Regions from separate parts of the Enterobacter cloacae complex sp. ECNIH7 genome, predicted to be linked through region 2. Evidence: predicted binding sites of a transcription regulator. Region 2 holds the regulator's gene; each other region holds the start of a gene.

Region 1 (10,809 bases), 320 kb from region 2:
TTCTCCCCACAGCAGGATCACCCCGGCCAGGATCGTCGAGGGCATTTTGTCGCCGAGCAAATCGGTGATCATGATCGGTAGAATATTGGCAGGCAGATACAGCATGACGGAGGTGACCAGCAGCGCCATCGTCCACTGCAGGCTATTTTTACGGCGTACGTGACCTTTTGTTTCGCAGCGCGGACAAACGTCGACATCGGCGGGCAGCACGGCGGTGCAGCATGGGCAGGAACGCAACCCCTGGCGAATGCCGGGCACGCCGACTTTTACCGTCTGCGCAAGCGTCGGTGCCGGGGCGATATCATCCCACGCCCAGCGCCTGTCCACGCACTGGAAGGCGCGCAGCTGCAGGACACAGTACAGGCACCACGGAATAAAGCTGCTGCCGATCCCCACATCACCATACGCCATGAGCTTCACGAAACTGACCAGAATGCCCGCCAGAAAGATTTCGGCCATACCCCAGCTTTTGAGCTGAAAAAGGATACGCGCGAGCCGGATTTTCAGTGATGAGGGCATCCTGACGCGGTTGACCAGCAAAAGGATAACGACCAGGCAAAAAGCCGGGACTATCTGGACAAACAGGAGAAAAAAGGTGCCGAGGCTGGCGTAATCTTCCGAGAACATCACGCCTGGGATTTCAAGCAGATCCACCTGGCTTGTTATCCCTCCCACCTTCATATAGATGAAGGGGAAGAGATTAGAGAGCAGCAGCATGAACAATGCTGCCAGAGCGTAAGCAGTGGGACGCTGCCGCGGCGCGTCCCACTCGGTTGTCAACGTTGCGCCGCAACGTGGACACAGGGCTTTATGTCCGTGACCAAGCTCTGGCAACGCCACGAGCATATCGCATTGCGAGCATAAAATATGCCTGTCGGCATGGTGCTGGTCACACATATGTTATCCCTGTTTATGCGCCGTTTTTCAGAGACTCAAGGTACTCCCAGCGCTCAAATGCTTCTTCCAGGGCTTTTTCAGCCGCGGACAGTTCAGCCAGTACTTTCTGAGTATAGTCGTGCGGCTGCGTAAAGAATGACGCATCAGCGACCTGCATCTGCAACGTTTCCAGAGCGGCTTCCAGCTCTTCAAGACGCTGAGGCAGCCCCTCGAGTTCGCGCTGCAGGTTATAACTCATTTTAGCAGGAGATTTTTTAACAGTTTCTGCTTTTGTTACAGCAGGTTCCGGTACATTTCTGGATTTAGCCTGTTTCTGCGCCAGAGACTGCGATTGCTGCCCTTTTGCATCGTGATAACCGCCTACGTATTGTCCAATTCGCCCTTCACCTTCGAAGATCCAGCACTCGGTTACGGTGTTATCCACGAACTGACGATCGTGGCTGACCAGCATTACGGTCCCCTGATAACCGTCAATCAGTTCTTCGAGTAATTCCAGCGTTTCGACATCAAGGTCGTTCGTTGGTTCATCGAGAATCAACAGGTTACTTGGTTTCAGGAACAGACGTGCCAGCAGCAGACGATTACGCTCTCCGCCAGATAACGCACGGACTGGGGTCATCGCACGTTTCGGATGGAACAGGAAGTCCTGCAGATAGCCCAGCACGTGGCGCGGCTTGCCGTTTACCATTACCTCTTGCTTGCCTTCGGCGAGGTTATCCATCACCGTGCGGTCCGGATCCAGCTCCGCGCGGTGCTGGTCGAAGTAGGCCACTTCCAGCTTAGTCCCACAGTGAATGCGGCCGCTGTCGGCCTGCAGCTGGCCCAGCATCAGCTTCAGCAGCGTGGTTTTACCGCAGCCGTTCGGGCCGATAAGCGCAATTTTGTCACCGCGCTGAACCTGGGCGGAGAAATCTTTCACCAGCACTTTGCCATCAACCTGATAGTTGACATTTTCCATTTCGAAGACAATCTTGCCGGAACGGGATGCTTCTTCCACCTGCATTTTGGCGCTGCCCATCACTTCACGGCGTTCGCTGCGCTCACGGCGCATTGCCTTCAGAGCGCGCACGCGGCCTTCGTTACGGGTACGGCGGGCCTTGATGCCCTGGCGGATCCACACTTCTTCCTGCGCCAGCTTGCGGTCGAACTCCGCATTCTGCAGCTCTTCCACGCGCAGGTTTTCTTCTTTCTCAAGCAGATAGGTGTCGTAATCGCCAGGATAGGTGACCAGCTTGCCGCGGTCGAGATCGACAATACGCGTTGCCATGTTGCGAATAAACGAACGGTCGTGCGAGATAAAGATGATGGTGCCGCTGAAGGTTTTCAGGAAGCCCTCCAGCCAGTCAATCGCTTCGATATCCAGGTGGTTCGTCGGTTCGTCCAGCAGCAGCACCTTCGGCCCGCTGACCAGCGCGCGGCCCAGGGCCGCTTTACGCAGCCAGCCGCCGGAGAGCGCCGACAGCTCCATGTCCGCTTCCAGACCAAGCTGGGCCAGAACCTCGTTAATGCGGTTTTCAAGCTGCCACAGACCGTGATGATCGAGCATCTCCTGCACTTTCGCCAGTTCGTTGAGGTTCTTGTCGCTTGGATCGGTCATCACCAGATGCGAAATCTCGTGATAACGCTTCAGGTATTCGGCCTGCTCAGAGATCCCTTCCGCCACGAAATCGTAAACGCTGCCGGTCACGTGACGCGGCGGGTCCTGCTGGAGGCGGGAGACGATCAGATCCTGCTCGTAAACGATGCGCCCGTCATCCAGCCCCTGTTCGCGGTTGAGGATTTTCATCAGCGTGGATTTACCCGCGCCGTTACGGCCCACCAGGCAGACGCGCTCGTTATCTTCGATATGCAGCTCTGCATTATCGAGAAGCGGCGAGTCGCTGAAAGAGAGCCACGCGCCGTGCATACTAATTAAAGACATTTATTTTTCCTTTCAGACCGCGGTAATCAACCAGCAGTTATGAATTTGACGGTTACGGGCAAAGTCCTGAGACAGCGTTTTTTGGCTGATTTCTTGTGCTTTCAGTCCCAGGGCTGCTAAGCCGTCATGATCCATACGGAAGCCGCGTTTGTTGTTCGAGAACATAATAGTGCCGCCCTTACGCAGCAGGCGCTTCAGGTCGGTCATCAGGCGCAGGTGATCGCGTTGAACGTCAAAGCTATCCTCCATGCGCTTGGAGTTGGAGAAGGTCGGCGGATCGATAAAGATCAGGTCGAACTGCTCGTCGGTATCACGCAGCCAGCCCAGCACGTCGGCCTGCATCAGTCGGTGCTGACGTCCGGTCAGCCCGTTAAGACGCAGGTTGCGCTCCGCCCACTCCAGATAGGTACGGGACATATCCACCGTGGTGGTGCTCCGCGCGCCGCCCAGACCCGCATGCACGCTCGCGCTGCCGGTATAGGAGAACAGGTTGAGGAAATCTTTGCCCTTGCTCATCTGACCCAGCATGCGACGGGCGATACGGTGGTCGAGGAACAGTCCGGTATCCAGATAGTCGGTCAGGTTCACCCACAGGCGAGCGTTGTATTCGCCCACTTCGATGAAGTCGCCCTTCTCGCCCATCTTCTGATACTGATTTTTTCCTTTCTGACGCTCGCGGGTTTTCAGCACCAGCTTGTTTGGCGCAATGCCGAGCACGGCGATGGTGGCCGCAATCACATCCAGCATGCGCTGACGCGCTTTTTGCGCATCAATGGTTTTCGGTGGAGCATATTCCTGAATCACCACCCAGTCCGCGTAGCGGTCAACCGCCACGTTGTACTCCGGCAGATCGGCGTCGTACAGGCGGTAGCATTCAATGCCCTCCTGCTTCGCCCACTTCTCAAATTTCTTCAGGTTCTTGCGCAGGCGGTTGGCGTAATCTTCCGCCACGCCGGATGGCTTACTGTCCGCCGCCTTCTCCGCCAGATGGTAGTTTTTCTGCACGCAGTCCAGCGGGCCGTTTTTCGCTTTAAACTGGCGATCGGCACGCAGCTGCAGGCAGCTCAGCAGCTCCGGCGAGGCGCTAAACAGCGACAGGTTCCAGCCGCCGAAGTAGTCCTTCATATTGCGCCCCAGCAGGCTGTGCAGGGCAATCAGCGCCGGTTCGCTGTCCAGACGCTCGCCGTATGGCGGGTTGCTGATCACGGTACCGTACGGACCTTTTGGCAGCGGGTTGGTCAGGTTCGCCACGTCTTTCACCTCAAAGGTGAGCAGCTCGCCGATACCGGCGCGACGGGCGTTGCTGCGCGCGCGTTCGATTACGCGCGGGTCGCTGTCCGAACCGTAGAAGTGGGAGGTGTACTCCGCCAGACCTTTACGCGCGCGGGTCTGCGCGTCGTCTTTGACCTCTTTCCAGAGCGCTTCGTCGTGCTGCGCCCAGCCTTTAAAGCCCCAGTGACCGCGATGCAGGCCCGGCGCGCGGTCGGTTGCCAGCATGGCCGCTTCAATCAGCAACGTACCGGAACCACACATCGGATCGAGCAGCGGCGTGCCCGGCTGCCAGCCGGAGCGCATTACAATGGCGGCGGCCAGCGTTTCTTTAATTGGCGCCATACCGGTACGATCGCGGTAGCCGCGCAGGTGCAGGCCTGCGCCGCTCAGATCGAGAGAAATACTCGCCGTGTCACCGTTGAGCCAGACGTTAATACGCAGATCCGGATTTTCGCGATCGACGTTTGGACGTTCCTTATTTTTACGCGTGAAGCAGTCCACAATGGCGTCTTTTACGCGCAGGGCACCGTACTGGCTGTTGCGGATCTCGTCGTTCACGCCGTTGAAATGCACCGCAAAGGTGGCATTGGGCGTGAAGATCTCTGTCCAGTCGATCATCTGTACGCCGGTATAGAGGTCCAGGTCGCTATAGACCTTGCACTCCTTCATCGGCAGCATGATGCGCGACGCCAGACGGCTCCACATCAGGCTCTGGTAAATAAGCCGCGTGTCGCCCTCAAAATGGACACCACCCTGAACCACCTGGCACTCTTGCGCGCCCAGGCTTTCCAGTTCAGTTTTTAACAGCTCTTCCAGCCCACGGGCCGTACTGGCAAACAGAGAATTCATATCGTCACTTTTACTCTTAGAAAATTGTCGCGCATTATAGCTAATATGGCGTGTATGTCATAAAGTTGAAGGCTTATTTTCATTTGTGGGAGTGTGCAGTGGCGACGTTATCCAGGCTTTTTATTCATCCGGTGAAATCCATGCGCGGCATCGGCGTCTCTCACGCGCTGGCCGACATGAGCGGATTCGCCTTCGATCGTATTTTTATGGTCACCGAGCCTGACGGCACGTTCATTACCGCACGCCAGTTCCCGCAGATGGTTCGCTTTACCCCTTCCCCGCTTCATGACGGTTTACACCTTACCGCGCCGGACGGTTCCAGCGCGGTAATTCGCTTTGCTGATTTTGCGCCTGTCGATGCGCCAACGGAAGTGTGGGGCAATCATTTTACCGCGCGCATCGCCCCGGATGAGATTAACCGCTGGCTGAGCGGTTTCTTCTCTCGTGACGTGCAGCTGCGCTGGGTAGGTCCTGAACTGACGCGTCGCGTGAAGCGCCATGACGCAGTTCCCCTCTCCTTCGCCGATGGTTTCCCGTTCCTGCTGACTAACGAAGCCTCGCTGCGTGATTTACAAGGCCGCTGCAAGGCCAGCGTTCAGATGGAACAGTTCCGTCCGAACCTGGTGGTTACGGGCGCCGACGCCTGGGAAGAAGACACCTGGAAAGTGATCCGCATCGGTAGCGTCATCTTTGATGTCGTAAAACCCTGCAGTCGCTGCATTTTCACCACGGTGAGCCCTGAGAAAGGCCAGAAGCATCCTTCCGGCGAACCGCTGAAGACGCTGCAGTCGTTCCGCACTGCGCAGGACAACGGCGATGTGGATTTCGGCCAGAACCTGATCCCGCGCTCCAGCGGCGCAATCCGCGTCGGTGATGAGGTAGAAATTCTTGCCCGAGGGCCTGCAAAAGCATACGGCTCAGGTCAGGAAGAAGAAATGGTCGACGTTGCGACGAATGTCGCCTCTGCGGTAGATATTCACTGGCAGGGCAACGTCATCCGTGGCAACAACCAGCAGGTATTACTGGAGCAACTGGAGCAGGCAGGTATTCGCGTACCCTATTCCTGTCGCGCAGGCATTTGCGGATGCTGCCGCATCAGGCTGGTGGATGGAGAGGTCAGTGCGCTGAAAAAATCGGCAATTGGAAATGACGGCACAATTCTGTGCTGTAGCTGCATACCGAAAACGTCCGTACAGCTGGAAGCTTAAACCGCCTGTTCAAGGCTGAAGGAATCTACCCGCAGCTGCGGCTTCAGCCTGTCGTTCATCACTTTAATGGCATCGCCAAGCTGCATCGTCCGCCCGGCAATGGTTACGCCGGGCTGTGCCAGCAGGCAGAGCGCAGCATTTTCGCCTGGCTCAACCACCAGCAGGCTCACCTCTTCTGCGGTATCGCTTAGATTGACGCTGGCCGCGTCACCCGTTGCCGGGGTCCAGCTCATACCATGCGCAAGAAAATGCCAGCTTTTTGGCATTTGCGGTTTCAGGAAGCGGATAGCCACCAGCGCATTTAATACTAACTCGGCACGCTGCTCTTTAGAGAGCACCAGATCCCGGCATTTTTCTTCAAAGGAGAAATAAAGCGCCGCATCGTCAACGCAAAAGCCCGACGGGGAAAATGCATCCGGGGTTAACATTCGGCGGGCAAAACGAGAACGAAACAACATGCCATTGGCTAAATCGAGCATCATTCGGTCATGCTCGTCGCAAAAATACCAGCGCCAGTTATCGTCAGGTTTAATTCGCATGTGTCTCTCCCGTCCCCAAACGTCCTGTACTAAAAATGTCCTGTTTGCCGCCTCGTTTATAACACCATTAATAAAAGACTATAATGACTAAATAAGCAACAGTGACGGAATATAAAACAACCAGGGCTGGAAATAAAGCCCTGGTTGTCTGATTAAGAGAAAAGATTAGATATGAGTAACGATTTCTTTAATCAGCGGCGGTCCTTTAAAAATAAAGCCGGAATAGATTTGCACCAGTGACGCACCTGCCGCCATCTTCTCGCGCGCAGCAATCACTGAGTCAATGCCGCCGACGCCAATAATCGGCAGACGTCCTTTTAATTCCGCAGACAGGGCGCGAATAATTTCGGTGCTTTTTAATTGCACCGGACGTCCACTTAACCCACCCGCTTCGTCACAGTTTTTCATTCCCTGCACGAGGGAACGATCGAGAGTGGTATTGGTCGCAATAACACCATCAATATTATGGCGAACCAAACTGTCGGCAACCTGGATCAATTCTTCAGGAGAAAGATCCGGGGCGATCTTAACCGCGACCGGAACATATTTATGGTGGATCGTCTGGAGTTCATTTTGTTTATTTTTAATGGCACTCAGAAGATCGTCCAGCGCTTCGCCATATTGTAAGGAACGCAGACCCGGAGTATTGGGTGAAGAAATATTCACCGCGATATAACCGGCATAGGCGTAGACTTTTTCCATACAAATCAGATAGTCATATTTACCCTGCTCAACCGGCGTGTCTTTATTTTTGCCGATATTGATGCCTAATATCCCGTCAAAATGGGCTTTTTTTACGTTCTCAACCAGGTGATCAACACCGAGGTTATTAAAGCCCATGCGGTTGATCAGCCCTTCGGCTTCAACCAGGCGGAACAGGCGCGGCTTGTCATTTCCCGGCTGCGGGCGCGGCGTGACGGTGCCGATTTCAATGGAGCCAAAGCCCATCGCGCCCAGGGCATCAATGCACTCGCCATTTTTGTCCAGACCGGCCGCCAGACCCAGCGGATTTTTAAAGGTCAGACCCATGCACTGCACAGGTTTTTCCGGCACATTCTGACGCACCAGAGCGGCCAGCGGCGTTCCGGTAATACGACGTAATTGCTGGAATGTAAATTCATGAGCGCGCTCAGGGTCGAGCTGGAAAAGGGCTTTACGAACGAAGGGGTAGTACATGAACTCTCCTGGATTCCCGGTGTGCAAACCGGGAGGGGATTATGGGCGATCCACGCGCGAAAGGGAATTGACCTGCGGCAAAAAATCAGCGCAAAACGCAATCGTTTACCTTCCCGTCTATTTCTTATGCACTTTTTCGCATTTTAATTGCAGATAAATCATTTAGTGGAATAACCGCGCGGTGTCACACTCCTGAAAATTGTTATGAATGTTAGATAAAAGCAAACAATTGGTTATAAGGAGGAAGTATGCGCGTCATTACCCTGGCCGGAAGTCCACGATTCCCTTCGCGCTCCAGCGCCCTGCTGGAATATGCCCGCGAAAAACTCAATGCCCTGGATGTGGAAGTGTGCCACTGGAACCTGCATAACTTCGAACCTGAAGATCTGCTCTATGCCCGTTTCGACAGCCCTGCGCTTAAAACGCTGATCGAGCAGCTTAACGGCGCTGACGGCTTAATTGTGGCAACGCCTATTTATAAAGCCTCCTTTTCCGGGGCGCTGAAAACCCTGCTCGATCTGCTTCCGGAGCGCGCCCTGGACGGCAAAGTCGTGCTGCCGCTGGCAACGGGCGGTACGGTTGCCCATTTATTGGCCGTGGATTATGCCCTGAAGCCGGTGCTGAACGCGCTGAAAGCGCAGGAGATCCTCCACGGCGTTTTCGCAGATGACTCCCAGGTTATCGATTATCAACATAAACCTCATTTTACGCCCAACCTGCAAACCCGCCTCGATAACGCACTGGAAACCTTCTGGCACGCTCTGCACCGCAGGGATATCCAGGCCCCGGCGTTTGGTCAGCCTCAAGGAGTCGCACATGTTTAAAACGTTAACCCGCATCGGCCTGGCAGGTCTGATGGCGCTTACCTCGCTGGCCCATGCCGCAGAAACGGCTCCGGAAAGTTTGCGCATTGGCTATCAGAAAGGCAGCGTCAGCATGGTGCTGGCAAAAAGCCACCAGCTGCTGGAAAAACGCTTCCCGAACACCAAATTCTCCTGGGTGGAGTTCCCTGCTGGCCCGCAGATGCTGGAGGCCCTGAACGTCGGCAGTATCGATCTCGGCAGCACGGGCGATATTCCGCCGATATTTGCCCAGGCGGCGGGAGCGGACCTCGTCTATGTTGGCGTTGAGCCGCCCAAACCGAAGGCCGAAGTGATTCTGGTGCCTGAAAACAGCGACATTAAAAGCGTCGCCGACCTTAGAGGACATAAAGTTGCTTTCCAGAAAGGTTCCAGCTCACACAACCTTTTGCTGCGAGCTCTGCAAGAGGCCGGACTCAAGTTCACCGACATTCAGCCCGTCTACCTGACTCCCGCTGACGCCCGCGCCGCGTTCCAGCAGAAGAACGTTGATGCCTGGGCCATCTGGGATCCGTACTACTCCGCCGCATTGCTGCAGGGCGGCGTTCGCGTGCTGAAAGACGGTACCACGCTGAAGCAGACCGGCTCGTTCTATCTGGCCTCGCGTCCTTATGCGGAAAAGAACGGCGCATTTATTCAGGGCGTACTGGATACCTTTACCCAGGCCGATGCGCTGACCCAGACCCAGCGTCAGGAGAGCATTGCCCTGCTGGCGAAAACCATGGGCTTACCTGAGCCGGTGATCGCGAGCTATCTCAACCACCGTCCGCCGACCACCATTACGCCCGTGGACGCGCACGTCGCCGCGCTTCAGCAACAAACGGCTGACCTTTTCTATCAAAACCACCTGGTGCCAAAACAGGTCACTATCCGCGAACGCATCTGGCAGCCCGCAGGCAAAGAAGGAGCTAAATCATGAGTCTGAATCTTTTCTGGTTTTTACCCACCCACGGTGATGGACACTATCTTGGTACAGAAGAGGGCTCGCGCCCGGTTGACCACGGCTACCTGCAGCAGATTGCGCAGGCGGCGGACCGAATCGGTTTCACCGGGGTGCTGATCCCGACCGGACGTTCATGTGAAGATGCCTGGCTGGTGGCCGCATCGATGATCCCGGTCACCCAGCGTCTGAAGTTCCTGGTTGCCTTACGCCCGAGCGTAGTCTCCCCTACCGTGGCGGCGCGTCAGGCGGCAACGCTGGACAGGCTATCCAACGGTCGCGCCCTGTTTAACCTGGTGACGGGCAGCGACCCGCAGGAGCTGGCGGGCGATGGGGTGTTCCTCGACCATACCGAGCGCTATGAAGCCTCCGCCGAGTTCACCCGCGTCTGGCGACGTCTGCTGGAAGGGGAAACCGTCACCTTTGAAGGCAAGCATATTCACGTTCGCGACGCGAAACTCTACTTCCCACCGGTTCAGCAGCCGCGCCCGCCGCTCTATTTTGGCGGATCGTCGGATGTGGCCCAGGATCTGGCGGCAGAGCAGGTCGATCTCTATCTTACCTGGGGCGAACCGCCTGAGCTGGTGAAAGAAAAAATTGCCCAGGTACGCGCGAAGGCGGCCGCCCATGGCCGCAAGGTGCGCTTCGGTATTCGCCTGCACGTAATCGTGCGCGAAACCAATGAAGAAGCCTGGCAGGCCGCCGACCGTCTGATTTCCCATCTGGACGATGAGACCATCGCCAGGGCGCAGGCCGCGTTTGCCAAAACCGACTCCGTCGGACAGCACCGAATGGCGTCCCTGCACAACGGCAAGCGCGAGAATCTGGAGATCAGCCCGAACCTGTGGGCGGGCGTCGGCCTGGTGCGCGGCGGTGCGGGCACGGCGCTGGTCGGCGACGGTCCGACCGTAGCCGCCCGCATTAATGAATACGCAGACCTGGGTATCGACAGCTTTATTCTCTCCGGTTATCCGCATCTGGAAGAGGCGTACAAGGTGGGCGAGCTGTTATTCCCGCATCTGGATGTCGCCATCCCGGAGATTCCGCAGCCGCAGCGGCTTCAGCTTCAGGGCGAAGCCGTGGCGAACGAGTTTATTCCACGCAAAGCCGCACAGAGCTAAGGAGTGACCATGTCTGCCACCTCACA
Region 2 (10,809 bases):
CCAGCAGAAGCCGGGGCAGGAACTGCCGGTCATGCAGGCGGGTTTTATCAACCTTAAAGCGCGCAAGATGGGCGTCACTCTGTTCCTTGAGCCAGTCGAGATAGGTGATAAAAATGGGCGGGATTTCAATGCTCGCAATGTTCGCCAGCATCAGCCGGGAATTATCGTCGTCGTTATAGGGCATACCCACGCCAGCGTCTTCGGATTGTTCGAAAACGGAAACGGAGAGCGGCGTGCTGTTCTTGAGGAGGTGATAAAAGGTGTAAATCCCTGTGGGGCCGGAGCCGATAATCGCGATCTTCTTCATCAACACGTTTCCTGTGTTTTTCCATAAGAAAAGCGTAGCAGGAGAATAATGATGAAAATAAGGGATTAGGAAAATTCAGGATATCAGAAGAGGATTTGCACCATTTCAGGAATGAAATGGTGCGTCCGAGTGGACTCGAACCACCGACCCCCACCATGTCAAGGTGGTGCTCTAACCAACTGAGCTACGGACGCAGAATGGTGCGTTCAATTGGACTCGAACCAACGACCCCCACCATGTCAAGGTGGTGCTCTAACCAACTGAGCTATGAACGCAACGTGTTGTCGCTGACAACGGGGACGAATATTAGCGGCACAGCACCGAGGTGGCAAGAGGGAAAATGCATTTTTCTCTCTGATTTCACGCGATTGCTTCATTACCGCGCAAAGTGAAGAGAAAGTAGCCGCCGGGCGGCGGCTACCGCGTCGTTAACGTGCCGCGCGCTGCAAAATGACAGTTGATGGCTGGCGCTGCAGGAAGCGCATTCGCATCATCATCATAATCGCCGCCGACGTCAGGCCGATGATAAAGCCCATCCAGAACCCTGCCGGCCCCATGCGCTCAACCACTAAGTCCGTCAGGGCCAGAATATAGCCACACGGCAGACCCAGCACCCAGTAGGCGATGAAGGTGATAAAGAAGATGGAGCGCGTGTCTTTATATCCACGCAGCACGCCGCTGCCAATCACCTGGATGGAGTCAGAGATCTGGTAAATCGCGGCCAGCAGCATCAGGTGCGATGCCAGCGTGACCACTTCCGGGTTGTCGTTATAGAGCAGGGCAATCTGCTCGCGTAATGCAACGGTAAAGAGCGCCGTACAGACAGCCATGCAGACGCCGACGCCCAGCCCGGTCCGGGCGGCCGTTTGCGCATCCAGCGTTGAGCCCTGGCCCAGGCGGAAGCCGACGCGAATCGTCACCGCCGCCGCCAGCGACATCGGCAGGACGAACATCAGGGAGCTGAAGTTCAGCGCAATCTGGTGCCCGGCCACGTTCACAATGCCCAGCGGGGAGACCAGCAGGGCAACCACGGCAAACAGGGTCACCTCAAAGAACAGGGCGAGGGCGATCGGTAACCCTAACTGCACCAGACGCATCATGATGTTCCAGTCCGGCGTGCTAAATCTTTTCTCGTTACGAATGTCGCGCATGGAGCGGGCGCGTTTTACAAAGGCGATCATGGAGAAGAACATCACCCAGTAAACGGCTGCCGTCGCCACGCCGCACCCGACGCCGCCGAGCTCCGGCATCCCGAAATGACCGTAAATAAAGACATAGTTCACCGGAATGTTGACCAGCAGGCCGATAAAGCCCATCACCATCCCGGGCTTGGTTTTCGCCAGGCCCTCACACTGGTTACGCGCCACCTGGAAAAAGAGGTAACCGGGCGCACCCCAGAGCAAGGCGCGCAGATAGCCCACGGCTTTATCAGCCAGTGCCGGGTCAATGTTATGCATAGCGCGAATGATGTGGCCCGCGTTCCAGAGCACGACCATGATCAGCACCGAGACAAACCCTGCCAGCCAGAAGCCCTGACGGACCTGATGGGCAATGCGCTCGCGACGACCCGAGCCATTGAGCTGAGCGATAACCGGCGTGAGCGCGAGCAGCAGACCGTGGCCGAACAGGATGGCCGGAAGCCAGATTGACGTGCCGATAGCCACGGCCGCCATATCGGTGGCGCTGTAGCCACCTGCCATTACCGTATCCACAAATCCCATTGCGGTCTGGGCCACTTGCGCGACGATCACTGGTATAGCCAGTGCCAATAGCTGGCGCGCTTCATTCATGTACTTCTGCACGTGAACACCTTTATTTTGTAGTTATTTGAGAGACTAAAAAAGCCGCCGAAACGGGCAGCAAGAAGAAAATGCAGGGGGGTGCCAGCTATTGTAGCGGGCTTTAGCTATTTATCTAGTGAAAAAATCGCCAGAAAATGCGCTCCGCTGGCAACCTCTTTTTCCAACTGTTATTGTGGTGGGATTAAACGGTGTCACCACCGTCCGGAAAAAACAGGAGTTGTAAGCATGTTTACTGGTATTGTGCAGGGCACCGCCAAAGTGGTGTCCATTGATGAAAAACCTAATTTCCGTACTCATGTTGTTGAGCTGCCGGAATATATGCTTGAGGGTATTGAAACCGGCGCGTCGATTGCTCACAACGGCTGCTGCCTGACCGTTACCGAAATTAACGGCAACCAGATTAGCTTTGATTTAATGAAAGAGACGCTGCGCATCACCAACCTGGGCGAGCTGGCGGTAGGAGATACCGTCAACGTTGAGCGTGCGGCGAAGTTTAGCGATGAGATTGGCGGCCACCTGATGTCCGGGCACATCATGACCACCGCTGAAGTGGCAAAAATCGTGACCTCGGAAAATAACCGTCAAATCTGGTTTAAAATGCAGGATCCTTCATTAATGAAATACATCCTCTATAAAGGATTTATTGGCATCGATGGGATTAGCCTGACGGTAGGTGAAGTAACGCCAACGCGTTTTTGCGTGCATTTAATTCCTGAAACGCTGCAGCGCACCACGCTGGGTGCCAAAAAACTGGGGCACCGCGTGAATATTGAAATCGATCCGCAAACCCAGGCGGTGGTGGATACGGTTGAGCGCGTGCTGGCAGCAAAAGAAGCGGCAATAATAAAGACCGCCGCAGAAGAAGAATAAAAAATAACCCCGGGCATCCGGGGTTATTTTTTTAGCGTGCGACACGTAGTCCGTGTTCAATCCCACGGCTGAATACCACCTGCCAGAGCTGAATATCCCGTGCGCGAAACGCCCCCGCGCAGGCATTCAGATAATAGCTAAACATCCGCCTGAATCGTTCAGAATAGTTGTCCGCAATCTCAGGCCAGGTCTCCTGAAAACGCGCATGCCATGCCATCAACGTGGTGTCGTAATCCGCGCCAAAGTTATGCCAGTCTTCCATCACGAAATGGGGTTCACTGGCGTTGGCAATCTGGCGGACGGAAGGCAAACAGCCATTCGGAAAGATGTATTTGTTGATCCACGGGTCGACGTTATTGTCGGTTCGCTTAGAGCCGATGGTGTGCAGCAGGAAGATGCCGTCCGGTTTCAGATTCCGATCCACCACCTCAAAATAGGTAGCGTAGTTTTTCGGCCCCACGTGCTCGAACATGCCGACGGAGACGATCCGGTCAAACTGCTCGTTCAGGTCACGGTAATCCTGCAGCCGGATATCCACGTCAAGACCCTCACAGCGCTCCCGCGCCATTTTTTGCTGTTCCGCTGAGATCGTCACACCGACCACGCTGACGCCATAGTGTTTCGCCATAAAATACGCCAGCCCGCCCCAGCCGCAGCCGATATCCAGCACGCGCATGCCGGGCTGGAGCTGGAGCTTTTCGCTGATCAGACGCAGCTTGGCCTGCTGGGCCTCTTCAAGCGTCGACGCGTCTTTCCAGTAGGCGCAGGAGTATTGCATGAAAGGGTCCAGCATACGGCTGAACAGGTCGTTGCCCAGATCGTAGTGTTCTTTGCCGACGATCCACGCGCGTTTTTTACTTTGCAGATTAAACAGTCGGGCAGAGGCGACGCGCAGGGTGTCTTTCAGATTGCGAGGGAGTTGATTTTCAAGACCGGCACGCAGCACGCTGGCGAAAAAGGTATCCAGACGTTCGCACTCCCACCAGCCGTCCATATAGCTTTCTCCCAGGCCTAACGATCCCTCCCGCAACACGCGTTTAAAAAAGTCGGGATGTTTAACCTGAGGATCGGATGGCGATGATCCATTGATAGTGATGCCTGCTCGACCTAACAGTTCACTGACGATCCGGGACCAGTTGTCGTCCGGAACGCTGACTTCTTCTATACACGATGAACTCATAGCTTCTCCATCACCCTACTGTGATCAGAACCTTAAAACAGCGTAGACGCTTTTTTTGGTTTGTGAGAAATCTCACGGTAAATACCGCGAGGCTAATATCCGACGTAGAACAGAGGAAGGGAGATAACCCTTGCCGAAATGCCTTCCATGGTAAAACGGGAGCACTCCGGCTCCCGTTAACACTTAATATTTATCGTATTTAATCGAACCAAATTTAGTATAGGCCTCAAAATTTGGTGATTCAATAGAAAATTGTTAGCAACCTAATCACTGAAAATTAACATGATTTCCGGCGCGATTATGCATGCGACGTTTCAACCTGTGCGCGGTTAGCCTGCTCACGCTGCGCGGCTGCCTGCATGCGATAGCCCAACACCGCCAGCGCAACGGTCACCAGCATCACGCTGGTGGTGGTCAGGAGCGGCGTGGCAATCAGCGCCGAGACCACCAGGCTTGCCAGGAAGCACAGCCCCAGCTGCAGGGTGTTCTGCAGCGCGGCGGCGCGGCCTGTCGCCTGCGGGAAGGGACGCAGCGCCTGGGCTACAACGATAGGGTAAATCGCCCCGTTCGCGACGGCCATCACGCAGAATGGGATCAAAATTTCAGCCAGACCGGCACCGGGAATAAAGCCAACGGCCCAGGTCCCGATAACGCTCAGCGCATACAGCACCAGCAGCCACGGCAGCATCTGCTGACCTTCCCACTTCTGCAGCGCCGCGCGACAGCCGTACCCGCCTACCAGGAACGCGATGGTCTGCGGAACATAGCTCAGGCCGATGGCTGCCGGGCTGTAACCCATATCGTGCAGAATGAACGGCGAGCCGGTGAGCCACGCGAAGAAGCTTGCCGAGCAGGCGGCATAGATCAGGACATTCCCGCGATACGCTTTGGCGCTGAGCAGGGAAGTAAAGGTAATCGGCTTCGCGTCAGTATGCGCTTCTTTTTTATGCGCGGGCTTGAGGGCGAACGCCGGCAGCATCAGTACCAGAGTAATGGCAAACAGCGTGGCGAAAATGGCCTGCCAGTCGAAATGCGCGAGGATCCAGCTGCCCAGCAGGGGAGCGAGGGCAGGTGAGAGACCCACCAGCGGCATAATGGTGGCGAAAATACGGTTTGTGCGGTTAGCCGGGTAATAGTCGGTGACCAGCGCCTGCCAGGTCACGGCCGCGGCACAGACGCCCACGGCCTGAATAAACCGCAGCACCAGCAGCCAGGTGGCATCGCGTACCCATAACATTCCCAGGCAGCCCACCGCAAAAATGGCCAGGCCCAGCAACAGTACCGGTTTACGACCAAAGCGATCCGAGAGCGGTCCCCAGAGCAGCTGAGCGAAGGCAAAACCGGCGAGGAATAAACTCAGGCTGGCGCTGATGGCGGCAGCAGGCGTTTGTAAATCTTCCTGCATGGCGGCAAACGCCGGCAGGTACATATCGGTGGCCAAAAAGCCCAGCACGCTCAAGCCGCCGAGCCAGACTAAAAAACTGTTCCTGGGTTGCATTATTTTATTCTCCTGAGGAGGCAGGTATACATTGGCGCTGAGTGTAGGGAGTGCAAAGCCGCTTGTGAAACGCTAATATTTGGCGGGTGCATTCAAAAATTTTGCAGGCAGAAAATGTGGTCAGATTATTCTCTTGAAGTGGTCGATGCTGTTGCGCGTAACGGCAGCTTTAGCGGTGCGGCGCAGGAGCTGCACCGCGTCCCTTCGGCAATCAGCTACACGGTGCGTCAGCTTGAGGAGTGGCTGGCGGTTCCGCTGTTTGAACGGCGGCATCGTGATGTGGAATTAACGCCCGCAGGCGCGTGGTTTTTGAAAGAAGGGCGTTCTGTTATCAAAAAAATGCAGATCACCCGCGAACAGTGTCAGCAGATCGCTAACGGCTGGCGGGGACATCTTTCCATCGCGGTGGACAACATCGTTAAACCCGAGCGCACCCGGCAGATGATCGTCGATTTCTATCGTCATTTTTCTGACGTCGAGCTGCGGGTCTCGCAGGAGGTGTTTAACGGCGTCTGGGATGCGCTGGCGGACGGCAGGGCAGAGATGGCGATTGGGGCCACGCAGGCGATCCCGGTCGGGGGACGTTACGCCTTTCGCGATATGGGAATGCTGAGCTGGAAATGCGTGGTGGCAAGCGACCATCCGCTGGCGGCGATGGAAGGGCCGCTGAGCGATGACACGCTGCGCAACTGGCCGTCGCTGGTGCTGGAAGATACGTCCCGTTCATTGCCCAAGCGTATCACCTGGCTTCTCGACAACCAGCGGCGGGTGGTGGCCCCTGACTGGGAATCGTCGGCGACGTGCCTCAGCGCCGGGCTGTGCGTCGCGATGGTGCCCGTTCATTTCGCGCGTCCGCGCATCGATACCGGAGAGTGGGTTGAGCTGACGCTGGAGAATCCGTTCCCGGATGCGGCCTGCTGCCTGACATGGCAGCAAAATGATGTCTCGCCTGCGATGGCCTGGCTGCTGGATTATCTGGGAGACAGCGAAACGCTGAACCGGGAATGGTTACGGGAGCCAGCGTAGCTGGCCCCCGTAAAGCGATTAACGACGGTAGTCGCGGAACGGACCATCCGCAACGGAACGGCGTTCGATAAGACGCGGGTGAACTTCAATGGACTGCGACTCTTCACGCTTGTTGACGATTCTGTCCATCAGCATGTTAAAGGCCGTTTCGCCCAGCGAGTCTTTTGGCTGGTGAATGGTGGTCAGCGCCGGGGTGAAGAAGCGCGCGTTACGCACGTTGTCATACCCGATCACGGAAATATCCTGCGGTACGCGCAGGCCCAGCTCGTCGGCAGCGCAGAGCGCGCCCATGGCCATGATGTCGCCTCCGCAGAACACGGCGGTCGGACGGTGCGGCTGGGAGACGATCTGCTGCATCGCGCGGTAGCCCGATTCCGGCTCAAAGTCGCCCTGCACAATCCAGTTTTCCGGCACGTTGATCAACGCTTCTTCCATCGCTTTCATAAAACCGGCCAGACGGCCCGCGCCGGTGTTGCGCTCCAGCGGACCGGGGATCACGCCAATCTCGCGGTGACCGCGTTCGATCAAATAACGACCGGCCATATAGCCGCCTTCAAAGGCGTTATCGATAACAGAATCGGTGAAGTCTGCGCGCGCTTCGCCCCAGTCCATCACCACCATTGGAATATGGCGATACTCTTCCAGCATCGACAGCACTGACTCCGGATACTCGGAGCACATTACCAGCAGGCCATCAACGCGCTTTTGCGCCATCATCGACAGGTAGGCACGCTGTTTTTCAATGCTGTTCCACGCGTTGCCCAGAATCAGGGTATAGCCTTTCTGGAAGCAGTTCTTTTCGACCGCTTCAATGATCTCGGCAAAATAGGCCGCTTCACTGCTGGTCGCCAGCAATCCAATGGACTTGGTGTGATTAACCTTGAGGCTGCGCGCAACCGCACTTGGCGAATAGTGCAGCTCTTTGATCGCTGCCCAGACGGCGTTGCGCGTCTCTTCCGCCACAAAGCGGGTTTTGTTAATTACATGTGATACGGTTGTAGTGGAAACGTTTGCGCGTTTTGCTACGTCTTTAATTGTTGCCATTAAATGTCACTCCAGACCATATCCTAAGCTCCTGAAAAACTTGAAGGTAAACGTTTGCCTTCTCTCACCCTTATCTCGCAATGTTGAATTGCGGCACGCCGGGAAAACGACACGGGACGTCAGGAGGGGGTCAATGGCCGGTACGCTAATAAATTTAGCGTGGAATTTTGTCCTATCTTGATGAAAAGGGGAAGAGGTAAAGTGGTTATCAGTATAAATCCAGGAAGATTTTTGACGTAATCTGTGCAAAAATGAGCAAGCTCACTTTTCGTGTGGGGATTAAAAGGAGAAAAATTGATGAGTTCCGATCTTAAGTTTTCGCTGTTCACCACCGTTGTTGTGCTGGCTCTGATTGTTGCGGCCGGTCTGACGGCTGCGCTGCACTGATTTACGCGGAGGGAGAGCCTTCTCCCTCCCGACTCCCCGGATTGTTACTTCTCTGGCAAAAATCTTTTGCCATTTTGTTAACTTCTCATTTTTTGTGATTGATGTCATGCTTTCCGCTTCTTTGTTCTGTGTCACCAAATGACACGGCATCCGGAGTTGACGCATGAAAATCAATTTTCCCCTGCTGGCCCTGGCGATTGGCGCTTTTGGGATTGGCACCACTGAATTCTCCCCGATGGGGTTACTGCCTGTTATTGCCCGGGGCGTAGATGTCTCTATCCCTGCGGCAGGGATGTTAATTAGCGCCTACGCTATCGGCGTGATGGTCGGTGCGCCGCTGATGACGCTTCTGCTTTCGCACCGCGCGCGCCGCAATGCGCTGATTTTCCTGATGGCGATTTTCACCCTGGGCAACGTGCTTTCGGCCATTTCGCCGGACTACACCACTCTGATGCTATCGCGTATTCTGACCAGCCTTAACCACGGCGCGTTCTTTGGGTTGGGATCGGTCGTGGCAGCCAGCGTGGTGCCAAAACACAAGCAGGCGAGCGCCGTGGCGACCATGTTTATGGGGCTAACGATTGCCAACATCGGCGGGGTGCCTGCGGCAACCTGGCTGGGCGAGGTTATTGGCTGGCGAATGTCCTTCCTGGCGACGGCCGGACTGGGCGTGATTGCGATGGTGGCGCTGTTCTTCTCCCTGCCGAAAGGCAGCGCCGGAGAACGTCCGGAAGTGCGTAAAGAGCTGGCTGTGCTGATGCGCCCGCAGGTGCTCTCCGCGCTGCTGACCACCGTGCTGGGGGCAGGGGCGATGTTTACCCTCTACACCTATATTTCACCTGTATTGCATGACATCACCCACGCAACCCCTCTCTTTGTGACCGCGATGCTGGTGCTGATTGGCGTGGGCTTCTCGATCGGCAACTTTCTCGGCGGGAAATTTGCCGACCGTTCCGTGAGCGGGACGCTTAAGGGCTTCTTAACCCTGCTGATAGTCATCATGGTTGCCATTCCGTGGCTGGCGCGCAATGAGTTTGGGGCCGCGATTGCGATGGTCGTCTGGGGAGCCGCCACTTTCGCCGTGGTGCCGCCGCTGCAGATGCGCGTGATGCGTGTCGCGCACGAGGCGCCGGGACTTTCATCTTCCGTGAATATCGGTGCGTTTAACCTGGGTAATGCCCTGGGCGCCGCGGCCGGTGGGGCCGTGATTTCAGGTGGTCTGGGATACAGCTTTGTGCCGGTGATGGGGGCGATTATTGCCGCGCTCGGCCTGCTGCTGGTGATGATGTCGGGTCGTAAACAGCCTGAAGCAGCCTGCGCTGCGGAATAAACCAAAAACGCAGAAGGGCGAACCCTTCTGCGTGTCTCTTACGCGGCGAAGTTCTTCGCGACAAAGTCCCAGTTAACCAGTGCCCAGAAGTGCTCCAGGTAGTTCGGACGCGCGTTGCGGTAGTCAATGTAGTAAGCGTGTTCCCATACGTCCACTGTCATCAGCGGCTTAGCGCTGGTAGTCAGCGGGGTACCCGCGTTAGAGGTGGACACGATAGCCAGTTTGCCATCCGCCTCTTTAACCAGCCACGTCCAGCCAGAACCGAAGTTCTTGATGGCTGCATCGGTAAATTTCGCTTTGAAATCCGCGAAGCTGCCAAATGCGGCGTTGATAGCGGTAGCCAGTTCACCGGCAGGTTCACCGCCGGCATTCGGCGCCAGGCAGTGCCAGTAGAAGGTGTGGTTCCACACCTGAGCCGCGTTGTTAAAGACGCCACCCTCTGAGCTGCGGACGATCTCTTCCAGCGTTTTGCCTTCAAAATCGGTGCCCTTGATCAGATTGTTCAGGTTGGTGACGTACGTCTGGTGATGCTTGCCGTAATGATATTCCAGGGTTTCCGCAGAAATGTGCGGTGCCAGGGCGTCTTTTGCATACGGTAGTGCAGGTAATTCGAACGACATTGCTTCTCTCCTTATTGTATTTTGCGTTGCCAATAACCACACAGACAACAGGGACAGGATAGCAAATTGAAAGGGTATGCAAAAGAGGAACTTACCCTGCCACGGATGTGGCAGGGCAGGGGTTAGCGAATGGTTTTCGGCGTCATCACGCGACGCGCGCCGACGTAGTGGCGTACCCAGTAGTCTTCACTGAGAGAGGTGATCTGAATATCCTGGCCGCTACGTGGAGACTGGATGAACTTCCCGTTGCCGACATACACGCCAACGTGGTCAGCCGTGCCGCGACCCTGAGTGCGGAAGAACACCAGATCGCCGTTTTCCAGCTCACCGCGGTCAACCGGTGAGGCATCGCGCAGGTGGTACATCTCATTGGCGGTACGAGGAATGCGGAATTTGACAAGATCTTTATAGGCGTAATAGACGAGGCCGCTGCAGTCAAACCCGGTACGCGGCGAACTGCCACCCCAGTGATAAGGTTTGCCAATCTGCCCCATCAGTTTGTTCATCGCGGTTTTTTGCGCTTTCTGTACACGCACTTTATGCACTTCCGCTATTTTCGTGACCTTCGTGCATTTCGCCTTGTGGCCTTTACGCGTGATGCATTTTTCAGTAACGAGGTTAGCGGCGGTTTGCGAAGCTTTACTTTTAGCGGAGTGGGCAGTGCGGGAAGGTTTTGTTTTCGTCTTGCTGGAAGCGGTCTGTTTCGTCTGAGCCGGTGTTTTTTTCTTGTCGTTCTTAGCGGTGG
Region 3 (10,809 bases), 1.4 Mb from region 2:
TAGAGGCGGTCAGAGGTGTCGTAGTCGGTAGAGACGGTTTCCGGGTTACAGTTGACCATGATGGTCTCGTAACCGTCTTCGCGCAGCGCCAGCGAGGCGTGTACGCAGCAGTAGTCGAACTCGATGCCCTGGCCGATACGGTTTGGACCGCCGCCCAGCACCATAATCTTGTCGCGGTCGACGGACGGGTTCGCTTCGCACTCGTCTTCATAGGTGGAGTACATGTAGGCGGTGTCGGTTGAGAACTCTGCCGCACAGGTGTCCACGCGCTTGTAGACCGGGTGCAGGTCATACTGGTCGCGCAGCTTGCGGATTTCCGCTTCACGCACGCCCGCCAGCTTAGCCAGACGCGCGTCGGCGAAGCCTTTACGCTTCAGCACGCGCAGGAAATCAGCGTCCAGGCCGGTGATGCCCAGCTCCGCGACCTGCTCTTCCAGACGCACCAGCTCTTCAATCTGCACCAGGAACCAGCGGTCGATGTTGGTCAGGTTGAACACGCCGTCGACGGACAGGCCCGCACGGAAGGCATCGGCGATGTACCAGATACGCTCTGCGCCAGCGTCTTTCAGCTCGCGGCGAATTTTGGTCAGTGCTTCCGGGTCGTCCAGGCTCACTTTCGGGTCGAAGCCGGTCGCGCCCACTTCGAGGCCGCGCAGCGCTTTCTGCAGGGATTCCTGCTGCGTGCGGCCAATCGCCATCACTTCACCGACAGATTTCATCTGGGTGGTCAGACGGTCGTTCGCGCCTGCGAACTTCTCGAAGTTGAAGCGTGGAATTTTGGTGACAACGTAGTCGATGGACGGCTCGAAGGACGCAGGCGTGCGGCCACCGGTGATGTCGTTCATCAGCTCGTCGAGGGTGTAACCCACCGCCAGCTTCGCCGCCACTTTCGCAATCGGGAAGCCGGTCGCTTTAGAGGCCAGCGCGGAGGAACGGGACACGCGCGGGTTCATTTCGATAACAATCAGACGGCCGGTTTTCGGGTTCACGGAGAACTGCACGTTAGAACCGCCGGTTTCCACGCCGATTTCACGCAGTACCGCCATCGAGGCGTTACGCATGATTTGATACTCTTTGTCGGTCAGGGTCTGGGCTGGCGCAACTGTGATGGAGTCGCCGGTGTGGATACCCATCGCATCGAAGTTTTCGATGGAGCAGACGATGATGCAGTTGTCGTTTTTATCACGCACCACTTCCATCTCGTACTCTTTCCAGCCAATCAGCGATTCATCAATCAGCAGCTCTTTGGTTGGGGAGAGATCCAGACCGCGCTCGCAAATCTCTTCGAACTCTTCGCGGTTGTAGGCGATACCGCCGCCGGTGCCGCCCATGGTGAACGATGGGCGGATGATGCACGGATAGCCCACGTCAGCCGCGACGGCCAGCGCTTCTTCCATATTGTGTGCGATACCGGAACGCGCGGTGTCGAGGCCGATTTTCTTCATCGCCACGTCGAAGCGGCGACGGTCTTCTGCTTTATCAATCGCGTCGGCGGTCGCACCAATCATGGTCACGCCGAACTCTTCCAGCACGCCCTGACGCTCCAGCTCCAGCGCACAGTTCAGCGCCGTCTGGCCGCCCATGGTTGGCAGCACCGCGTCCGGACGCTCTTTCTCGATGATTTTACGCACCACCTCCCAGTGAATCGGCTCGATGTAGGTTGCATCGGCCATTTCCGGGTCGGTCATGATGGTGGCCGGGTTAGAGTTTACCAGGATTACGCGGTAACCCTCTTCGCGCAGGGCTTTACACGCCTGCGCGCCGGAGTAGTCGAATTCGCAGGCCTGGCCGATCACGATCGGGCCAGCGCCAAGGATCAGGATGCTTTTTATGTCTGTACGTTTTGGCATTGTCTTCTCGGCTCCTGATTATTTAGCGGTCTTACGGTATTGCTCGATAAGTTCGATGAAGTGATCGAACAGCGGCGCGGCGTCGTGCGGGCCCGGGCTCGCTTCCGGGTGGCCCTGGAAGCTGAACGCAGGCTTATCGGTGCGATGAATCCCCTGCAGGGTGCCATCGAACAGCGACTTATGGGTCACGCGCAGGTTAGCCGGCATTGAGGCTTCATCGACGGCGAAGCCGTGGTTCTGCGCGGTGATCATCACCGTGTTGTTATCGATATCTTTTACCGGGTGGTTACCACCGTGGTGGCCGAACTTCATCTTAACGGTGTTTGCACCGCTCGCCAGCGCCAGCAGCTGATGGCCGAGGCAGATGCCGAATACCGGGATGTCGGTTTCCAGGAAGGACTTGATGGCGGCGATTGCGTAATCACACGGCGCCGGGTCACCAGGGCCGTTGGACAGGAAAATACCGTCCGGATTCATCTTCAGCACGTCTTCGGCGGACGTTTGTGCCGGCACCACCGTCAGGCGGCAGCCGCGGTCAACCAGCATACGCAGGATGTTGCGCTTGGCGCCGAAATCGTAGGCCACCACGTGGAACGGCAGCTCGCTCTCTTTTTTCGCTTCCGGCAGGTCGCCTTCCAGCGTCCAGCTACCCTGAGTCCAGCTATAGGCTTCAGCAGTAGTCACTTCTTTCGCCAGGTCCATGCCGTTCAGGCCCGGGAAGGCTTTCGCTTTTTCCAGCGCCAGCGTCGCATCGAGGTTATCACCCGCGATGATGCAGCCGTTCTGTGCACCCTTCTCGCGCAGCAGACGCGTTAATTTACGGGTATCGATATCGGCAATCGCCACGATGTTATGGCGCTTCAGGTAAGAAGAGAGGTCTTCGGTATTGCGGAAGTTGCTGGCAATCAGCGGCAGGTCGCGGATGACCAGGCCTTGCGCATGTACCTGAGAGGATTCTTCGTCAGCCGCGTTGGTGCCGACATTGCCGATATGAGGGTAAGTAAGAGTAACGATTTGGCGAGAATAGGAAGGATCAGTGAGGATTTCTTGATAACCGGTCATTGAAGTATTGAAAACGACTTCCCCAACCGCCGAACCCGTTGCCCCTATGGCCCGACCGATAAACTGGGTTCCGTCTTCCAGAACCAATAGCGCTGACTTAATCAAAACACCCTCCAGAGAATATTCACTCACTTTATTTGCATATTAATTCATAACCATGTCATGGATCAATGCAAATGTGTTGCCAGCGGATTTTTGGCAAACGGCGGCATTCTGGAGATTTGGTGGGTAAAAGTCAACTTAAAACGGATATTTTGCTTAGCCTTTTGCAAGCCTGGCGAGCGGAACAGAGCTTAAGCGACAAAAAGATCAGGTAAATCACCGCAGAAAACGCTTGCGCGCCGGGTTTAATAAAAAATGTCGTGTTGGAGCATGAAAAAGTAGACCGGATGGTCAAAATTTACATTTCAGTAACGTTAAAACGCTATAAGAGATATATTTTTAGAACATTAAGCAAAAGTACGCGATGAAACAGATAAAATAAAAGGGCAATAAAATATTGCCCTATGCAATCAAACAATTACGACTGCAATAACCACATCACGATGGGTAATAATGCTTACAAATTGTTGAGATCGAGCACATCTCGCATATCAAAAAGACCATCTTTCTTACTTTTAAGCCACAAAGCGGAACGTACGGCGCCGTTGGCGAACGTCATACGGCTTGAGGCTTTATGCGTAATTTCGACACGTTCGCCAATATCGGCGAACATCGCCGTGTGTTCGCCGACGATGTCGCCCGCGCGCACGGTTGCAAAGCCAATGGTGCCAGGCACGCGTTCGCCGGTGTAACCTTCGCGGGTATAGACCGCGCAGTCTTTTAAATCTTTATCTAGTGCATGCGCAATCGCTTCGCCCATCGCCAGCGCCGTGCCAGATGGCGCATCAACCTTGTAACGGTGGTGAGCTTCTACAATCTCGATATCGGTATAATTGCCCATCACCTTCGCGGCCTTCTCCAGCAGCTTCAGCATGACGTTAACGCCGACGCTGAAGTTTGCGGCGAAGACAATCGCAATCTCTTTGGATGCATCCTGGATAGCCTGCTTGCCCGCATCGTCAAAACCGGTGGTGCCGATCACCATCCCTTTGCCGTGCTGATGGCAAAATGCCAGATGCGCGAGCGTCCCTTCCGGGCGGGTAAAATCGATGAAGACATCGAAATCCTCTTTAACCGCCTCCAGGCTGCTTTGCACGGTAACGCCCGTGTGGCCTGCGCCCGCCAGCTCACCGGCATCGGTCCCCAGAAGCGACGAACCTTCACGCTCCAGTGCCGCGCCAAGCGCGACGCCATCCATCTGAAGTGCCGCCTGAATCAGCTGACGGCCCATACGTCCACCCGCGCCCGCAATGGCGACACGGATCTGTGCATCATGCATAGTTATTCTCTTACGTTAAAATGATGTAAACCGTTTTCAGATTAACCAGCCTTGCTCTCTGCTGCCAACTGAAAACACCGATAATTAGAATTTAACGTGAAACCGACATAAATATCAGTAAAAGACATGACGATCGGCAAAAACCGCAAGACTCTCATCACCCGCACCGGCGGCAGAAAGATGCGTTTTGCCGATCCGATGGGTGCGCAAGAATCTGTCACTCCCGCAGAAAGGAATCGATGATATCGTCGCGTTACTCGAAAGTCTGAACGGGGTGTATACGCCTTACAGGCGGTGGAAATCGTTTTGTCTGGGATGATACGGGCGTAAAAAATGGGAGCCGGAGGCTCCCATTTGGTTCATTGTCTAGCTTTGAGCTGACTTTGTAGTTTATATAACCATCAACAGCTGTAAGGTTATAATGATTTTAAACATATAATGCCGAAGCTCATGCTACTACCAGAATAGAGACCACCATCATTTTTCGAGACTAAGTAGTATTCTGCACCACCATCAGGTGTAGTAGTCCAGGTGTAGGTATTAATTCCCCATACACTTGTGTTCCCCCCGTTCCCCCACTCTGTCCATAGCAATCCATTACCTGCAATACGTGAGGCTGTAGTGGTGGTGTTTACAGCATTTGTCAGTTCATTAGATGAAGGCAGTTTATATCCACCGCCCAGTTCAGAACATGCGCTCACTGCTTGCTGATGGGTACCATTTGCAGGTGTACCTCCTTTAAACCATTTTTCTAACTGGAATTTATACTCATACGGGACTCCACCATTTTTTGGCGTAGCGGTAATCGTCACTTCATCCGAAGTCCCTTCACCCGTAAAGGTCACCGTACCGGTACTGCTCACGGAGACCCAGTCACTGTTATCCGACCAGGTATAATCCGCGTTGTTCGCCGCATCGCCTTTAAGGGCAATCTGGAACGTAGCCCCGTCATAGCCCGATTTCGGGAAGCCGGCGTCGACCGCAAAGTCAGCGCCGTTAACCGCAACTTTGGTGGTGGACGGCATCGGTGCCGGTGGCGGTGTGGTAAAGGTCAGATCCAGACTGCCGCCAGTATCGCTGGCGTTAGATGACGATTTCGCTGTAACGGTGATAATTTCTCCCGTGGTATCCGTCATATTCAGCTTCACCTGGCCATTTGCATCTGTGGCAACGGTTTTGGTCACGGTGGTATCCCCCAGTTTCGCCGCACCGGTGGTGGTAAACACCACGTTCTCATTCGGCACCGGGTTACCCTTCGCATCCTTCACGGTGGCGGTCAGCGCGATAACAGATTCGTTGTCAGCTAACTGCTCCGTCACATCCGATGTCAGCGTGGTGACCGCCGTCGTCACGTCCGCCTTGAAGTTCACCGTGGCGGTCTGGCTGGCCGTACCAAGCGTGGCGGTTACCGTATAGGCGCCAGATTTCTCGCTGGTCAGGTTGGTTTTCGCCAGGCCGTACGCGTCGGTGGTGGCAGAAGCGGTGACGACCGTCGCCCCGGTGGTGACGCTGAACGCAACCACCACACCCGGCACCAGGTTGCCGTTGGCATCGGTGACTTTCGCCTGTACGGCATCCGTCGCCGTGCCGTTCGCCGCCGCGTTGTCGGTGGTGACCGTCAGGTTACCCGTCGCAATGGTCGCCGTACTGCTGTCCGCCACAAAGGTGGTGTCGACAGACTTGCTGTTGCCGTTAACGGTGGCCGTCACCGCGGCAATACCGGACTTGGTGTTCTTCAGCGTCGTTGTTGCCACACCATCGGCATCCGTGGTGGCGGAGGCGGTGGTGATTTTCGCGCTGTTGGTGGCGGTAAAGGTCACCGTCATGTCTTTCAACGGGTTACCTTTGGCGTCCGTGACAATCGCTTTCACCGCGTTGGTGTCGCTGTCATTGGCGATGGCGTTGTCGGTGGTCACCGTCAGGTTGCCGTCGCTGATGGTCGCCGTACTGCTGTCGGCCACAAAGGTGGTGTCCACAGACTTGCTGTTACCGTTGACGGTCGCCGTCACGCTGGTGGTTCCGGCTTTGGTATTGGTCAGCGTCGTCGTTGCCACACCGCTGGCATCCGTGGTGGCGGAGGCGGTGGTGATGGTGGCGCCGTTGGTGGCGGTAAAGGCTACAGTGGCATCTTTCACCAGGTTACCGTTGGCATCCGTCACGATGGCTTTCACCGCGTTGGTGGCCGTGCCGTTGGCTTTCGCATTGTCGGTGGTCACCGTCAGGTTGCCGTCGCTGATGGTCGCGGTACTGCTGTCCGCCACAAAGGTGGTGTCAACCGTCTGGCTGGCACCGTTGACGGTGGCCGTCACTTTGCTCACACCGGATTTGGTGTTGGTCAGCGTGGTGGTGGCGATACCGTCCGCATCGGTGGTGACCGATTCCGTAACGATGGTCGCTCCGTTAGTGGCGGTAAAGGTCACTGCCACACCGGAAACCAGGTTGCCGTTGGCATCGGTGACAATCGCTTTCACCGCGTCGGTGGCGCTGCCGTTGGCTTTCGCGTTATCAGTGGTCACCGTCAGGTTACCGGAACTGATGGTCGCCGTACTGCTGTCGGCCACAAAGGTGGTGTCCACGGTCTGGCTGTTGCCGTTGACGGTGGCCGTCACTTTGCTCACGCCGGATTTGGTGTTGGTCAGCGTCGTGGTTGCCACACCGCTGGCATCCGTGGTCGCGGATGCGGTGGTGACAATGGCGCCGTTGGTGGCGGTAAAGGTCACTGCCACACCGGAAACCAGGTTACCGTTGGCGTCCGTCACGATGGCTTTCACCGCGTCGGTGGCGCTGCCGTTGGCTTTCGCGTTGTCAGTGGTCACCGTCAGGCTGCCGTCGGCAAGCGTTGCCGTACTGCTGTCGGCCACAAAGGTGGTGTCCACAGTCTGGCTGTTGCCGTTGACGGTGGCCGTCACTTTGCTCACGCCGGATTTGGTGTTGGTGAGCGTCGTCGTTGCCACACCGCTGGCATCCGTGGTGGCGGAAGCGGTGGTGATGGTAGCCCCGTTGGTGGCGGTAAAGGTCACCGTCGCGTCTTTCACCAGGTTACCGTTGGCGTCCGTCACGATAGCTTTCACCGCGTCGGTGGCCGTACCGTTGGCTTTCGCGTTGTCAGTGGTCACCGTCAGGCTGCCGTCGGCAAGCGTTGCCGTACTGCTGTCGGCCACAAAGGTGGTGTCCACGGTCTGGCTGGCACCGTTCACGGTTGCCGTCACTTTGCTCACACCGGATTTGGTGTTGGTCAGCGTGGTGGTGGCAATACCGTCCGCATCGGTGGTAGCTGAGGCGGTGGTAATGGTGGCCCCGTTGGTGGCGGTAAAGGTCACTACCGCGTCTTTCACCGGGTTGCCGTTAGCATCGGTGACAATCGCTTTCACCGCATCAGTAGCCGTGCCGTCCGCTTTCGCGTTATCGGTGGTCACCGTCAGGTTACCGGAACTGATGGTCGCCGTACTGCTGTCCGCCACAAAAGTGGTGTCCACAGACTGGCTGTTGCCGTTCACTTTCGCGGTCACCGCAGAAACACCGGCTTTGGTGTTCTTCAGCGTGGTGGTGGCGATACCGTCGGCGTCGGTGGTCGCAGACTCCGTGGTAATCACTGCGCCGTTGGTGGCCGTGAAGGTCACTACCGCGTCTTTCACCGGGTTGCCGTTAGCATCGGTGACAATCGCTTTCACCGCGTTGGTGGCGCTGCCGTTGGCTTTCGCATTATCGGTGGTCACCGTCAGGTTACCGGCGCTGATGGTTGCCGTGCCGCCGTCGGCCACAAAGGTGGTATCGACAGTCTGGCTGTTGCCGTTCACCGTGGCGGTCACTTTCGCCGTGCCGGCCGTGGTGTTGCTGAGCGTGGTGGTGGCGATACCGTCAACGTCCGTGGTGGCGGAGGCGGTAATCACCGTGGCGCCGTTGGTGGCGGTAAAGGTCACCGTCACGTCTTTCACCAGGTTACCTTTCGCGTCAGTGACAATCGCTTTCACCGCGTTGGTGTCGGACCCGTCCGCTTTCGCGCCGTCGGTGGTCACCGTCAGGTTACCGGAACTGATGGTTGCCGTGCTGCTGTCCGCCAGGAAGGTGGTGTCCACCGTCTGGCTGGCACCGTTGACGGTAGCCGTCACTTTGGCAATACCGGATTTGCTGTTGGTCAGCGTGGTGGTGGCGATACCGTCCGTATCCGTGGTCGCGGACGCGGTGGTTACCGTCGCGCCGTTGGTGGCGGTAAAGGTCACTGCCACACCGGAAACCAGGTTACCGTTGGCATCCGTCACAATCGCTTTCACCGCGTCGGTGTCCGAGCCGTCCGCTTTCGCGTTGTCGGTGGTCACCGTCAGGTTACCGTCGCTGATGGTCGCCGTGCTGCTGTCGGCCACAAAGGTGGTGTCTACAGACTGGCTGTTGCCGTTGATGCTGGCGGTGACTTTCGCCACACCGGATTTGGTGTTCGTCAGGGTGGTGGTGGCGATACCGTCCGCATCCGTGGTGGCGGACGCGGTGGTCACCGTCGCACCGTTGGTGGCGGTAAAGGTCACTGCCACGCCGGAAACCAGGTTGCCGTTAACATCGGTGACAATCGCTTTCACCGCGTTGGTGGCCGTGCCGTTGGCTTTCGCGTTATCAGTGGTCACCGTCAGGTTACCGTCACTGATGGTTGCCGTGCCGCTGTCCGCCACAAAGGTGGTGTCCACGGTCTGGCTGGCACCGTTGACGCTGGCCGTCACTTTCGCCACACCGGCTTTGGTGTTGCTCAGCGTGGTGGTGGCGATACCGTTAACGTCCGTGGTGGCAGAGGCCGTGGTGATAGTAGCCCCGTTAGTGGCGGTAAAGGTCACCGTCGCGTCTTTCACCAGGTTGCCTTTCGCGTCGGTGACAATCGCTTTCACCGCGTTGGTGGCCGAGCCGTCCGCTTTCGCGTTATCGGTGGTCACCGTCAGGTTACCGGAACTGATACCCGCCGTGCTGCTGTCGGCCAGGAAGGTGGTGTCTACCGACTGGCTGTTGTCGTTGACCGTGGCGGTCACGCTGGTAATCCCGGATTTGCTGTTGGTCAGCGTCGTCGTTGCCACACCGTCAGCGTCCGTGGTGGCGGAGGCGGTAATCACCGTTGCGCCGTTGGAGGCAGAGAAGCTCACGCTCTGTCCGGCGAGAACGTTGCCGTTCGCATCCGTGACAATCGCTTTCACCGCGTTGGTGGCGCTGCCGTCCGCTTTTGCGTTGTCGGTGGTCACCGTCAGGTTACCGGCAGAAATCGTCGCCGTGCTGTCGTCCGCGACAAAATGCGCGTCCAGCGACTGGCTGCTGCCGCCCGTGGCATTGCTGACGCTGGCGGTTACCGCAGAGATTCCGGCTTTCGTGCTGGTCAGCGTGGTAGTGGCGACCCCGCTCTGGTCGGTGGTGGCCTTCGCGCTGGCAACGTTCGCCTCGTTGGTGGCGCTGAAGCTGACCACCACGCCGGCAAGCGGCAGGCCGTTCGCGTCTTTTACGGTCGCCTTCACCGCGTTGGTGGCGCTGCCGTTGGCTTTCGCGTTATCCGTGGTGAGGACAAAATCGCCCGCACCAATGGTGGCGCTGCTGTCATCCTGGGCGAAGTGGGTGTCGACCGATTTGTCGGTACCGTTCACCGCGGCTTTCACCGGAACCACGCCCGACATGGTGCTGGTCAGGTCGGTGCCTGCGATACCGTTTTCATCCGTGACCGCAGACGCCGTCACCATAGTGGCCCCGCTGACGGTGCTGGAGAAGCTCACCGTGGTGCCCGAAACGGTGTTGCCGTTTTTGTCCGTGACTTTCGCCTGAACGTGGTTGGTGTCGCTGTTGTTCGCTTTACCGTTGTCGCGGGTAACGGTGAGGTTGCCGTCGGCAATCACCGCGCTGCCGCTGTCGGCGACAAAGCTGACAGGGACGCTGCGGGCTGAACCGTTCACCGTGGCGGTCACGTTTGATTTGCCCGCGTGGATGTTAGTCAGGTTGGTTGTCGCCAGACCGTTTGCGTCGGTGACCGCCGAGGCCGTCATCACCCGCGTCTCGTTGTCTGCGGTAAACTCAACTTTCACCCCGGCGACCGCGTGGTGCGCGCTGTCGGTGACTTTCGCCTGCACCGTGTCGGTGGCCTCGCCGTTGGCGGCCGCTCCGTCCACGGTGACAATCAGGTCCCCGTCACTGATGGTCGCATCCGGCTCGCTGACGCGAATTTCCGTGGTTTCACGGTTTGACTTGTTGTGCTGCGGATCGTAGGCCACCGCGCTGATGTGGTACACATTGCTGCCGGTGGTCTGATACGGCGGGAAGGTGATCTCCAGCGTCTGCTTGTTGACGGCGACGGCACTGCCCTTCGCCGCAAGGATTTCGCTGTAGTCCCATTCAATATGATCGACACCGTATTTGGCCTTGACGGTGGCGCTGATGTTACCTTTGTCACTGGCTTTGCCTTCGAGAAGCGCCGGCAGGGTCAGGTGGATCAGATCCTGTTTTTTATACTCAAGGACGATTTCGTTGTTACGATCGACCAGATCAAGACGGCTGCCTGCC

What was found. Region 2 encodes PurR, which represses purine synthesis genes. Its sites were predicted from a motif close to CANGCAAACGTTTGCNTG; they were not measured.
Region 1: a site for PurR is predicted at 7,957-7,974, ahead of pyrD (quinone-dependent dihydroorotate dehydrogenase). Genes of this name have one in related genera too.
Region 3: a site for PurR is predicted at 3,236-3,253, ahead of carA (glutamine-hydrolyzing carbamoyl-phosphate synthase small subunit). Genes of this name have one in related genera too.

Annotation. Positions count from the first base shown of each region.
Region 1 covers NZ_CP017990.1:1,826,861-1,837,669, reverse strand. Annotated here, with positions in the region: gene pqiA (membrane integrity-associated transporter subunit PqiA) at 1-897, opposite strand, end outside; gene WM95_RS09010 (ABC transporter ATP-binding protein) at 911-2,818, opposite strand; gene rlmKL (bifunctional 23S rRNA (guanine(2069)-N(7))-methyltransferase RlmK/23S rRNA (guanine(2445)-N(2))-methyltransferase RlmL) at 2,831-4,939, opposite strand; gene WM95_RS09000 (YcbX family protein) at 5,038-6,147, shown strand; gene zapC (cell division protein ZapC) at 6,144-6,686, opposite strand; gene pyrD (quinone-dependent dihydroorotate dehydrogenase) at 6,852-7,862, opposite strand; gene ssuE (NADPH-dependent FMN reductase) at 8,111-8,686, shown strand; gene WM95_RS08975 (sulfonate ABC transporter substrate-binding protein) at 8,679-9,641, shown strand; gene ssuD (FMNH2-dependent alkanesulfonate monooxygenase) at 9,638-10,783, shown strand; gene ssuC (aliphatic sulfonate ABC transporter permease SsuC) at 10,793-10,809, shown strand, end outside.
Region 2 covers NZ_CP017990.1:2,149,429-2,160,237, forward strand. Annotated here, with positions in the region: gene WM95_RS10670 (FAD-NAD(P)-binding protein) at 1-307, opposite strand, end outside; tRNA gene WM95_RS10675 (tRNA-Val) at 425-501, opposite strand; tRNA gene WM95_RS10680 (tRNA-Val) at 506-582, opposite strand; gene mdtK (MdtK family multidrug efflux MATE transporter) at 736-2,109, opposite strand; gene WM95_RS10690 (riboflavin synthase) at 2,335-2,979, shown strand; gene cfa (cyclopropane fatty acyl phospholipid synthase) at 3,011-4,159, opposite strand; gene punC (purine nucleoside transporter PunC) at 4,458-5,657, opposite strand; gene punR (DNA-binding transcriptional activator PunR) at 5,772-6,683, shown strand; gene purR (HTH-type transcriptional repressor PurR) at 6,702-7,727, opposite strand; gene cydH (cytochrome bd-I oxidase subunit CydH) at 8,025-8,114, shown strand; gene WM95_RS10725 (MFS transporter) at 8,278-9,444, shown strand; gene sodB (superoxide dismutase [Fe]) at 9,483-10,064, opposite strand; gene WM95_RS10735 (C40 family peptidase) at 10,187-10,809, opposite strand, start outside.
Region 3 covers NZ_CP017990.1:771,346-782,154, reverse strand. Annotated here, with positions in the region: gene carB (carbamoyl-phosphate synthase large subunit) at 1-1,850, opposite strand, end outside; gene carA (glutamine-hydrolyzing carbamoyl-phosphate synthase small subunit) at 1,869-3,017, opposite strand; gene dapB (4-hydroxy-tetrahydrodipicolinate reductase) at 3,472-4,293, opposite strand; gene WM95_RS03775 (Ig-like domain-containing protein) at 4,710-10,809, opposite strand, start outside.